DNA from 2 places in the Paenibacillus sp. Z6-24 genome. Region 1 is predicted to be linked to the other one. Evidence: predicted binding sites of a transcription regulator. Region 1 holds the regulator's gene; the other holds the start of a gene.
What was found. The regulator Rex, encoded in region 1, represses fermentation and respiration genes when NADH is low (regulators of the CRP and FNR family bind a similar motif). The targets are predictions, from matches to a motif close to TTGTGAAATATTTCACAA.
Positions count from the first base shown of each region.

Region 2: nirB (nitrite reductase large subunit NirB) is a predicted target of Rex. The motif match lies at 2,642-2,659, and genes of this name have one in related genera.

Region 1 is NZ_CP096398.1:2,008,153-2,014,251, forward strand. It holds gene dinG (ATP-dependent DNA helicase DinG) at 1-2,843, shown strand, start outside; gene M1D61_RS08895 (redox-sensing transcriptional repressor Rex) at 2,840-3,499, shown strand; gene M1D61_RS08900 (amidohydrolase) at 3,480-4,787, shown strand; gene M1D61_RS08905 (cell wall elongation regulator TseB-like domain-containing protein) at 4,818-5,354, shown strand; gene M1D61_RS08910 (hypothetical protein) at 6,059-6,099, shown strand, end outside.
Region 2 is NZ_CP096398.1:4,163,799-4,169,897, forward strand. It holds gene nirB (nitrite reductase large subunit NirB) at 59-2,482, opposite strand; gene M1D61_RS18060 (cation-translocating P-type ATPase) at 2,793-5,447, opposite strand; gene M1D61_RS18065 (alpha-keto acid decarboxylase family protein) at 5,935-6,099, opposite strand, start outside.

The DNA of each region.
Region 1 (6,099 bases):
ATATCATTCAGGTGGGTCTTGCTGTTATAGATCATGATTTAACCATTACACAGGTATACAGCTCCATGGTTAAGCCCGGAGGCAAGATTCCTCCGTTTATTACCGGACTCACCGGTATTCGCAATGAAGATGTGGCAGATGCTCCCGAACTGGATGACGTCATGCTGGAGATGATACCGCTGCTGGAAGATGCCGTACTGGTCGGGCATAATGTAGCTTTTGACCTGGGATTTTTGCAGCGTGCGCTGGACCGTACCGGTTATTTGCCATTTACCGGCAGAGTGCTGGATACGATGGATTTCCTGCGTATTTTTTTCCCGAATCTGCCGAGCTATCAGCTCAGCATGGTCAGCAGTTCATTGGGGTTCGAGCATGATCGTCCTCATCAGGCAGACAGCGATGCATTGGCGACAGCTTATGTGTTCCTTAAATGCATCGAAGAGCTGGATGGTCTGCCGCTGATTACCGTGCAGCGTCTATCCGAACTGTTTGATAACCAGGACAGCGATCTGGGCTGGTATTTTGACGGTGTGCGTATGCAGCGTGAAGCGCAGCCTGCCCAGGATCTCGATGAGCACCGCTTTTACCGTCAGCTGGCCCTCAAGGTAGGCGACTGGATGGATATCCCGTCCGCAGAGGAAGCGCGCGAAGGCATGCCGCTTGCGGATGTCTCCTTTGATGAGTTCCTGGAGCAGGTCAAGGACAATCTGCGCAAGCTGCTGCCCGATTATGAAGAACGTGAGCCGCAGAATCATATGTTTGATGAAGTGGTGCGTGCGCTTACGGATGAGAAGCATTTACTGATCGAGGCAGGAACAGGAACCGGCAAGTCGCTTGGTTATCTGCTGCCTTCCATTTACCATAGCGTCAAAAACAGCGAGAGAGTCATGGTCAGCACGCATACGATTAATTTGCAGGAACAGCTGCGCGAACGGGATGTTCCGCTGCTTACTCAGGTCATTCCGTTTGCTTTTCGTGCTGCCGTATTCAAGGGACGCCAGCATTATTTGTGTCTGCGCAAATTTGAGCATAAAATAAATACAAAGGAATTTCAGAGTCCCAAGGAAGATGTGCTGATTGCAGCACAGATGATCGTCTGGCTGACAGCGACCGAGACCGGGGATGATGAAGAGCTGAATATGGGTAACCGGGGCGGCGATTTCTGGGAAACGGTCGCCAGCGATACGGATTCCTGCCTTGGACGCGCCTGTCCATGGTTCCGGCAATGCTTTTATCACCGGGCCAAGCATGAAGCCGGTGCAGCCGATGTAGTCATCACCAATCATTCCAAGCTGTTTACGGATATCAAGGCTGGCCATCAGCTGCTGCCTGCCTATGAACATCTGATTATTGATGAAGCCCATCACCTGGAAGATGTGGCCGGTAAGCATCTGGGCATGCACATGAAATATTTCACATTGGTTCATCCGATGCTTCGCCTGTTCAAGGACAGCAAGACCGGCCAGCTGGCGATTTTGCGTCAGCAGCTGGGATCTTCCGGCAGTGAACGCGGTATGGAATGGGCCATTGCAATCGATAATCTGTACCCGGAATTGACGGATGTCAAGGAAGACTGGGACAAGCTCAGTGAGCTGCTGTTCGCCCTGCTGCCGCAGCGCAGTGATGCGGCTCCCGGTGAAGCTGCACAGTTCACACTTCGCCTGCTGCCGCAAAAGAAACCGGACGAATGGGCCGGGATCACCGAGCTGGAGAACCGGATTCATATCGGCCTCAGCCAGATTATCCGCAAAGGCGAGCAGGTGATGAGCAAGATCAAGGAATCGGACGAGGTGCTGGACAGTGACGGATTAGTAACAGATGTCTCCGGACTGTTCAAGGATCTGACCGGTGTACGCGACGATCTTCGTCACTTTATCAAGCTGGACAGCGAGGATACGGTGTACTGGTACGAAGCCAACGGTAACTATCGCAGCAAGTCTCTTCAGATGTATGCTGTGCCTGTCGACGTGAGCCAGCAGCTCAAGGAGCATTTCTTTGACAAAAAGAAAAGTATTGTGCTGACATCGGCGACGCTGTCGATCGACAAAAATTTCCAGTATATGATCGAGCAGCTGGGACTAAAGGATGCCGAACAGGAAGGCAAGCTGAACACCGCCATGCTGGAATCGCCTTTCAACTATAGAGAGCAATCGCTCGTATTGATCCCGAGAGACTTCCCAAGCGTCAAGGGCAGCGTGGGTGATGAGCATTTTGTTAGCATGCTGGCCCATTCACTGGCGGATGCTGCCGAGGCTACGCGCGGACGCATGCTTGTCTTATTTACTTCTTACCGGATGCTCAAGCAGGTGTATGAGCCTCTGAAGGAGAAATTATCACAGAGTGACATTGCTGTATTCGGACAGGGTGTGGATGGAGGCAGCCGAACCAAGCTGACCCGCCGCTTCCAGGAGCATCCGGCCTGCGTACTGCTAGGGACGAGCAGCTTCTGGGAAGGTGTCGATATTCCCGGAGAGGCACTGACCTGTCTGGCGATTGTACGACTTCCTTTCCAGCCGCCAAACCATCCGCTGGTAGAAGCCAAAAGCGAACGGCTCAAAAAAGAAAAGAAAAATCCATTTATGAAATTATCTGTACCACAGGCAGTTATCCGGTTCAAACAGGGCTTTGGCAGACTGGTCCGGACAGCGAATGACCGCGGTATTGTGCTGATTTATGACACCCGGGTCATCGAGTCGTATTACGGAAAGCATTTTCTCTACTCGCTGCCCGGTCCGAAAATGGAACATATGCCTACCCAGCAAATGGTTCCCCGTATTGCGGAATGGCTGAGCCATCGTGAGAACGAAAAGGATGCTGCAAATCAAGAGGGGGAGCAAGCATGAAATCCGACAAAATATCAGAAGCGGTCGTGCGAAGATTACCTGTCTACCTGAGATACTTGAATGAGCTTCACACCCGCGAGGTACCGACCGTATCCTCGCAGGAACTGGGGCAAAAGCTGGATCTGAACCCGGCCCAGATTCGCAAGGATCTCGCTTACTTCGGTGACTTTGGCCGAAAGGGAATCGGATATGACGTATCCTATCTGATCGAGAAGATCCGTCATATCCTCAAACTGGATCAGCAGATCAATGTAGCGCTGATCGGAGCGGGTAATCTGGGGCATGCGCTTTCCAACTATAATGCCTATCTGCAGGAGACGATGAAGATTGTAGCGATCTTTGATTCGTATACGCCCAAGGTAGGCACACAGATCAATACACTAACTGTGCAACCGATTGATGAACTGGCCGAGACCGTTCAAGCCAAACATATTCGGGTCGGCATCATTACCGTTCCCAATACCGAAGCCCAGCGTGTTGCCGATCAGCTGATCGAAGCAGGCATCGAAGCCATTCTGAATTTTGCACCGATTATTCTGAAGACACCACCGCATGTGCGTGTGCATACGGCAGATTTTACAACCGATCTGCTTAGTCTGGCCTACTACCTTGAAGATGGAAAGGAATTAGAGACGAATGAACAACTCACCGAGTAAATGGATGATCAAAAACGGGATATTTGCAGCTTCCCATGGAGAAAAAGCAGTACTCTACGGCCATATGGTCATCGAGAATGATATCATTACCTATCTGGGTGAGGAGGAGCCTGCTGACCAGGAAGAAATGACCATCGTAGATGGCAGGCACCAGTTCTTCATTCCGGGTCTGGTTAACAGTCATGGTCATGCGGCCATGTCTTTGCTGCGCGGATATGGCGACGATCTGGCCCTTCAGGTCTGGCTGCAGGAGAAAATGTGGCCGATGGAAGCCAAATTTACGAGTGATGATGTCTATACCGGTACAGCACTCTCTGTACTGGAGATGCTCAAAGGCGGTACAACTACTTTCCTCGATATGTATGACCGTTCCGAGCGCGTGGCCGAAGTGGTCGAGCAGTCGGGAATGCGAGCGGTATTGATGCGCGGTGTTATCGGTCTGTGCTCGGAGGAAGAACAAAACGAGAAGCTGAATCAGGCGGTACAGTTTGTACGCGACTGGCACGGTCAAGCTAACGGACGCATTACGACGATGATGTCTCCACATGCGCCGTATACGTGCCCGCCGGCATTTATCGAGAAATTCGTTCAGGCCGCACATGATCTCGATGTGCCGCTGCATACACATATGTCCGAGACGATCGCTGAAGTGGAGCAAAACGTACGTGACTACGGTCTGCGTCCGGTAGCCCACCTGGAGAAACTCGGTGTATTCACTCGTCCGACGCTGCTGGCACATGCCGTGCATCTGACAGATGAAGAGATTCAGACACTGGCTGCCCACAAAGCAACCATTTCACATAACCCGGGTAGTAACCTGAAGCTGGCGAGCGGCGTAGCCCGTGTACCGGATCTGCTGCGTGCAGGCGTAGTCGTATCGCTCGGTACCGACGGACCGGCCAGCAATAATAATCTGGATATGTTCGAAGAAATGCGTCTCGCAGCCCTGATTCACAAAGGCGTATCCGGTGATCCTACAGCGGTACCGGCACTGGAAGCCTTGCGCATGGGTACCGAATATGGTGCGAAATCCGTATTCCTTGATAATACAGGCGTGTTTGCGGTAGGCATGAAAGCGGACATTACCTCTCTGAATATCGATCAGCCGCATTTCCTGCCGTTTACGGACTTTATCTCTCATACGGTATATTCCGCGAGTGCCAAGGACGTACTGCATGTCTGGGTAGATGGCAAGCAGCTGATCAAGGATGGCGTATCGCTGACGCTGGATGAAGAGAAAATCCGCCGTGAAGCACAGCTTGCTTTTGAAGGTTTGCTCACACGCTAACCGGAAGTTGAACAGAAAGGATGGCGTGTCTTGCGAAATTTGGGAAGTGGCAAGTGGATAGCGATTATTATTACGGTAGTAGGTCTGATTGTACTGTGCGTGAACCAGTTCTATGTGCATGTTATGGCCAAGCCGTGGAGCAATGAACAGCAAGCGTTGGAGATTGCCCAGAAGCAGGCGAATCTGACGTCACTAACAAGGACATACCAGTCGGTCTGGAATGACAAATCGATCTACTGGGTCGTACAGGGACAGAATGATCAGCAGCAGGAAGTCATGGTTTGGGTCAAGTTTAACAAAGATGGTACTCCGGTACAGGGAGCCAATGCTGTACATGTAGAGAAAACAGCAGGAACGATGAACGTTCAGCAGGCCAAGCAGCTGGTACAGACGGATCTGCCGGGCGCTGAAGTGGTTCGTGCCATACCGGGTTCATACAACGGCAAATATGCATGGCAGATTTTTGCCAAATCCGGGGATCATTATTATTATGTATTCTACAATTTCCGTGACGGCACCAAGCTGGGTGGACCGATGGAAATGCCGAATACTCTGATCGGTACCTAGAATAGTGGACGAAGAGCAAGGACCGGATCATGAATGATCCGGTCTGGGTGTACAAGAGCTAATTGTATGTGTAATTATAGAAAAAGCGACCGCAGAGAGTACCAACTCCTGTACGGTCGCTTTTTTTGTAGATTTTATGAATTACTTTTTCTGTCTTACAGCTTGAACTGGGACACCGTTTCCTGCAGTTTTTGCCCTATTCTGTAGTGTAGCGGTATAGGGGGCTAAAGCTTGGGTAAACTTGCAGCAGATGATCGAAAAGCAGTAGTATAGTAATAAGCTTTTTTAATTAATGATTAGATCACATCATATATGGAAAAAGAAGATATTTATTTCCAGATGCAGACTAATGATATTTTTAGCTAATATTCTAAACTTACCGTTAAAAAAACGATTTCTGTATAGCATCTTCGACAAAATAACAAAATAACAAAATAACAAAAAAACCGAAAATATTCGCATGCATAAATACAAGCATACAATTTCAGATTTTACAGTATCTCTTATATGTAAAAAAAGTTCATAGAGTTGCCTTAAATAGGAGTAAATGGTTATGATATACTACAATTATCTTCAATTTGTGTAAAATATTTTTAAGAATCACAAAAAAACCTGTCGTTTTTGGGTTACCGAAAGGCTAATGTCTGCCGAAATAAAGTTATATAAAATAACTGCACCATGTATATACACAGAGGAGGACATGTATGAAACTTCGGGCAATGCCTGTTATGATTACCGTAATCGT
Region 2 (6,099 bases), 2.2 Mb from region 1:
CCTGAATTCACGTTATGGTTTGAGCATTTATTTATCGTTTCCTCGACGTATACTTTACTTAGACTTCGACTTTTTTACCGAACAGCGCGGTACGGGTTTCTTCGTCGTTCAGTACTTTTTGCCAAGGATCTTCAACCTGGGCGAGTGCGATATTGACACGATCTACCAGCTGCTGGCGGTTGTTTTCGTCTTCCAGGATAGCTGCCTTGATCGTATCCAGCCCTATGCGCTCTACCCATTCCGAAGTACGCTCCAGGTATTTTCCTGTCTCGCGGTAGTACTGGATAATCGCGCCGCACAGATCGATCAGCTCCTGATCAGTTTTGACTTTGCAGAACGAATCGGCCAGACGGGCTTTGATCCCGCCGTTACCACCGATAAAGATCTCCCAGCCGCCGTCATTGCCGACGATACCGATATCTTTGGTGCATGACTCCGCACAGTTACGAGGGCAGCCATTGACCGCCATTTTGAACTTGGCCGGGAAGTCCAGGCGTTCGAACCGCTGTTCCAGCGATGCGCCCATTCCCATCGAATCCTGGGTACCGAAGCGGCAGAATTGCGAACCGACACAGGTTTTGACCGTACGCAGCGATTTGGCGTAGGCATAACCCGATGGCATATCAAGCTCTTCCCATACTTTTGGCAGATCTTCTTTCTCGACACCGATCAGGTCAATCCGCTGTCCGCCGGTCATTTTGACGGCTTTGACATTGTATTTGACCGATACATCGGCGATTTTTTTGAGGTCTTCCGGAGTGGTGACACCGCCATACATACGCGGTACGACGGTATACGTACCGTCTTTCTGAATATTGGCGTTCATGCGTTCATTGACGAAGCGCGACGATTTCTCATCCTGGTAGTCTACCGGATAGATCATGCCGAGATAGTAGTTGATCGCAGGACGGCATTTCGAGCAGCCTTCCGGCTTTTGCCATTCCATCACGTTCATGACTTCCTTGACAGTACGAAGTCCTTTTTCACGAATGGCAGCGACTACTTCATCACGGCTGTGGGTAGTACATCCGCACATGCCCTGACTCGAAGCGACAGCCGCGCCATCACCGAGTACATACTGCAGAATCTGTTCGACAACAGGTTTACAGCCGCCGCACGAACGGGTTGCACCTGTACATGCTTTGATCTCATCGACACTGGTCAATCCTTTGTCCTGTATCGCACTGACGATATCCAGCTTGGTGACACCGTTACAGCCGCAGACAATCTCGTCATTGGCCATTGTTTCGACCGAAGCTTTTTTCTTGCTATGGCTGCATCCGCCGGTACCCATCAGTTCGGCATACAGCTCGTCGGTCATCGGTGCGGCTTCGCGAATCAGCTTTTGCAGCTGGGCGGAGTCATTGATGTCGCCGAACAATACAGCGCCGACGATAATGTTATCCTGCAAAATGATCTTTTTATAGGTTCTCTTCCAGTCATCACGTGCTGTAATGACGGATTGATGTTCATTTTCAATAAATACGCCGGCCGAGAATACATCGACACCGGAGATTTTCAGTTTGGTCGATACGGTCGATCCTTCATACGGCTGGGCTTCGAGACCGCAGATCTGCTTGGCCAGTACCATACCCTGTTCGAACAGCGGAGCGACCAGACCATAGCAGGTCTCACGGTGCTGTACGCATTCGCCGACAGCATATACATTTGGCATGGAAGTCTGCAGATAATCATCCACCAGAATACCGCGTCCGGTCTCAATGCCGCTGTTTTGTGCCACTTCGATATTCGGACGGATACCCGCTGCCATGACGACAAAGTCAGCCTGAAGTGTCGAGCCGTCCTTGAACAGCAAGCGTTCTACGCGCTCGCCGCCCTGCAGTTCGGCGGTTTGTGCGCCCATGCGGAATTTGATACCCTGGCTTTCCAGTTCCTTTTTCAGCATCGCTGCCGCTACGGAATCCAGCTGGCGTTCCATCAGGTCATCCATCAGATGGACCACGGTTACATCCATACCGAGGCTGACCAGACCTTTGGCCGCTTCGAGACCGAGCAGACCGCCGCCGATTACCGCAGCAGTGCGATAATTCTTGGCCGCCTCCATCATCTGATGGCAATCGGCAATATCACGGAATCCGACAACACCCTGCTTTTCATGACCGGGGATCGGGAGAATGAGCGATTTGGAACCGGTAGCGATAATGACTTTGTCATAAGGCACCTGCAGGCCGCTATCCGTCAGGATCATCTGTGTCTCCGGATCGATCGCTGTCACCGTTACACCGGTATGCAGTGTAATCCGGTTCTCTTCATACCATTCATGGCTGTTCAGTACGATATCATCGATCGTCTGGCTGCCTTCCAGTACATAAGAGAGCATGATCCGGTTGTAGTTGGGATGCGGCTCGCTGCCGATGACGGTGATGTCGTAAGCTCCGCCCAATTTGATAATCTGCTCCAGTGTTGCTACCCCTGCCATCCCGTTCCCAATCAGTACCAAGCGTTCGCGTGTTGTGTTCATATGGATTCCTCCTGTATTCTCTGTTGTCCTCTTTATCTATTTGGCTTTCCGGCTTAACTGGTTATAGTTACCATATCATGTTACCAATTTCACAATCTTTAGTATTTAAAATTAGATGTTTTCTTATGTTCCCAGTATACCTGTGATGTTAGGTTCCAGATGTGACATAGATCACATTACTTAAAATTTCATCTACTTTTTTTCTTCTTATCTACCTTCGTTCTATTCCCTTTCAAAAGATCCGAAGGGAGAAGTTTATTCGGCTTTCCTCCTGCATGGTTTTTTGTTGACTATACCGGTTTCCAATAAATTAATACTGCTCCGAGCGATGTGAAACAGTACTTCGACGGTGCGAAGTCAGCCCTTTTCTCAACTCCACCGCAATCAATGGTATGACTGATAATACGACAGCCAGTCCCCAGTGCGGCAGGCTCATCGGTACCAGTTGGAAAATGGCTGCAAGCGGCGGTACGACCGCTACCAGCACAATAATGGACATTGACAGCAGGGCGCACCAGAACAGCGGCCGATTCGAGGTGAATCCCATTTTGAAAATAGATTCGTGATTGCTTCGTACATTGAAAACATGAATAATCGACGACAAGCCCAATATCACAAAAGCCATCGTCTGGCCCAGCATCGGCGATGCGTTAATCGGTGTACCCAGCTCCACAAAGCTGCCGACATAAAACCCGATCAGGGTAATGATTGTGAAAATCAGTGCCTGAGACATGATTCTGGCAGCGAGACCTTCTGCAAAAATATGGGCATTCCTGGATACTGGTGGTCTGTTCATATGATCCTTTTCGGCTGCTTCACGGCTTAGGAAAAGTCCGGGAAGCCCGTCGGCCACCACATTGATCAGCAGCAGCTGAATGGCAATCACCGGTGCTCCCCAGCCGAGCAGAAAGGCAATAAGCATCACTATAATCTCTGAAATATTACAGCTCAGCAGAAAATAAATCGCTTTGCGGATATTATCGTATACTCTCCGTCCCTCACTGACCGCCTCGACGATCGTCGCAAAATTATCGTCGGTCAGCACCATGTCTGCTGCGTTCCGGGACACATCTGTACCGGTAATGCCCATCGCCGCTCCCACATCGGCAGCTTTCAGCGCAGGGGCATCATTTACACCATCACCGGTCATTGCAACCACTTCACCTCTGGCCTGCCATGCTTTAACAATACGGATCTTGTCTTCGGGGCTCACACGTGCATATACACTGTAACGGTGTACCTGATGAATCAATTCTTCTTCGGACAGCTCCGCCAGCTCAGCGCCGGTAATTGCCTTTTGCCCACTGGACAGAATGCCAAGCTCTCTCGCGATCGCCGAAGCGGTGACAACATGATCGCCCGTAATCATTACTGTAAGAATGCCGGCCTGCTTGGCTTCATGGACAGCTGTTTTACTTTCGGGTCGCGGCGGATCGATCATGCCAACCAGACCGGCAAATGTTAGATTACTCTCCAGCTCAGCTACATCCATGCTCGTCGGCATCTTTTCGTAATATTTGTATCCGACCGCCAGTACACGCATTGCTTTGGAGGCAAAGCAATCATGGATAATCTGCGCATGCTCCTGCATTCCTTCTTCATAGTGGACAGGAATACGGTCAAAAGCTCCCTTGGTCACGGATAGATATCCCTGCTCCAGCTGGTGTACAGTGGTCATCAGCTTACGGTCGGAATCAAAAGGAATCTCAAAAATGCGCGGGTATTTGATATCAAGTGCAGCCTTGTTGCTTCCTTTATTATGCAGCAGCTGGATGATTGCGGAGTCGGTCGGATCACCAACCGCCTTCTCTTTATCGCCCACCTGTTCCATAGAAGCATTATTAACCAGACTTAACATGAACAGCAGCTCTTCCTCGGGTTGAGCCCAGTCTTCCTCTGCAGACTTTGGCGCATGTCCGGCCGCCCATACCTGCTGAACTGTCATTCTGTTCTCAGTCAGCGTACCCGTTTTGTCCGAACAGATAACCGAAGCACTGCCCAGTGTCTCCACGGCCAAGATCCGCCGAATGATCGCATGGCGGCTGACCATATTTTGCACGCCAACAGCCAGTGTAATAGTTACAATAACCGGCAATGTCTCCGGCACAGCTGCGACGGCCAACGAGACGGCAGTCATCAGCATATTCAGCGCCGGTTCTTTCTGGAACAGACCAATCAGGAATAGGAGCAGACCAGCAATCACAGCCATCAGGCTCAGTCTTTTGCCGAGCCTCGCCAGACGTATCTGCATTGGAGTCTGCTGCTTGGATGTACTGTTCAGCAGACCGGCGATTTTCCCCATCTCCGTATCCATGCCTGTTTTTACTACTACTGCAGTGGCGCGCCCGTTTATAATCATGCACCCGGAGTACAGCATATTCAGCCGGTCACCCAGCGGCGTATCGCCATCCACCTGGGCGTGTTCATCTTTTTCGACCGGTACACTTTCGCCGGTAAGCGCAGATTCTTCTGCCTTTAATCCGCTGCTTGTAATGATACGGGCATCCGCCGGAATCATATCTCCGGTCTCCAGCAGAATAATGTCACCAGGCACCAGCTCTCTGGCATCAATCAGCTGTTTACTGTGATCACGGATCACCGTAGTCATTTGAGTATTCATGTTCTTAAGTGCTTCCAATGCACGTTCTGCATTACTTTCCTGACGGATACCCAGTACGATGTTGAGAACAACAATAGCGATAATTGTAGCTGGCTCGGCAAATCCATGCCTTGCCGTAATCGCCAGATAGAGTGATATCACTACGGCAATCAGCAAAATGATCGTTGTCACTTCCGTCAGCTGATGCCCGATTTTGTGCAGCAGACTTTCCTTCTTCTCTTCCTCGTACTGATTCAGGCCCTTGGTACTTTGTCGCTCCATAACCTGCTGATTGGTCAGCCCTTGTTCCGGGTTCGTATGCAGCGCCTGAATAACCTCATCCAGCTTCTTCTTTACCCATTTCATCGAAACACCTCTCCCGTCTTGGTTGTCGGCTCACGATTTTAGTCTTCGACGTTGTGATGGTGCATGATGGAGCGGTAAAGGATCCTCATCCTTCCTATATTCAACTCTGCTGTATTCGTGTACTTTATCCCCCTTCCGATCAATAAACGGCAGAGCTTGCGCTCTATCTGCATTGCCGGGAATCATGTAAGGTTCACTGCTGTATCTCTAAATGAATCGATTGGAAAGAAAATGGTTCAAATCCACCTAACTAAAATTGTGATGTTTGTTGCCTATCTCAATATACTTTACATCTGCACATTGTCACGTGATTGAAATCACAATATATGTAAACTTTGATTGTTTTCATGAAAAAACAAAAAAGGAACATTCCCTTTCATACCGGGAAATGTTCCTTTTTTGTGCTTCTTGCTGTCGGTATATGCTCTAGCCGGGAAGCCTGAATTGCAGCGGGTTCCCGGCGCTTATCCCATAACGGAAAAGCGGGTTACTGCTGCTTCTCCTGCTCCTGCATAAATTCACGAATTTTCTTCATATAATCCGGTGCATCTATCGGATCACCGGCGATCATCTCGATCAGACACAGACGGTGCTGCTGCTGCTGTTCAGCCTGACGGATCGCTTCGTCCAGCTCTCCGTTGGTGGTTACCCG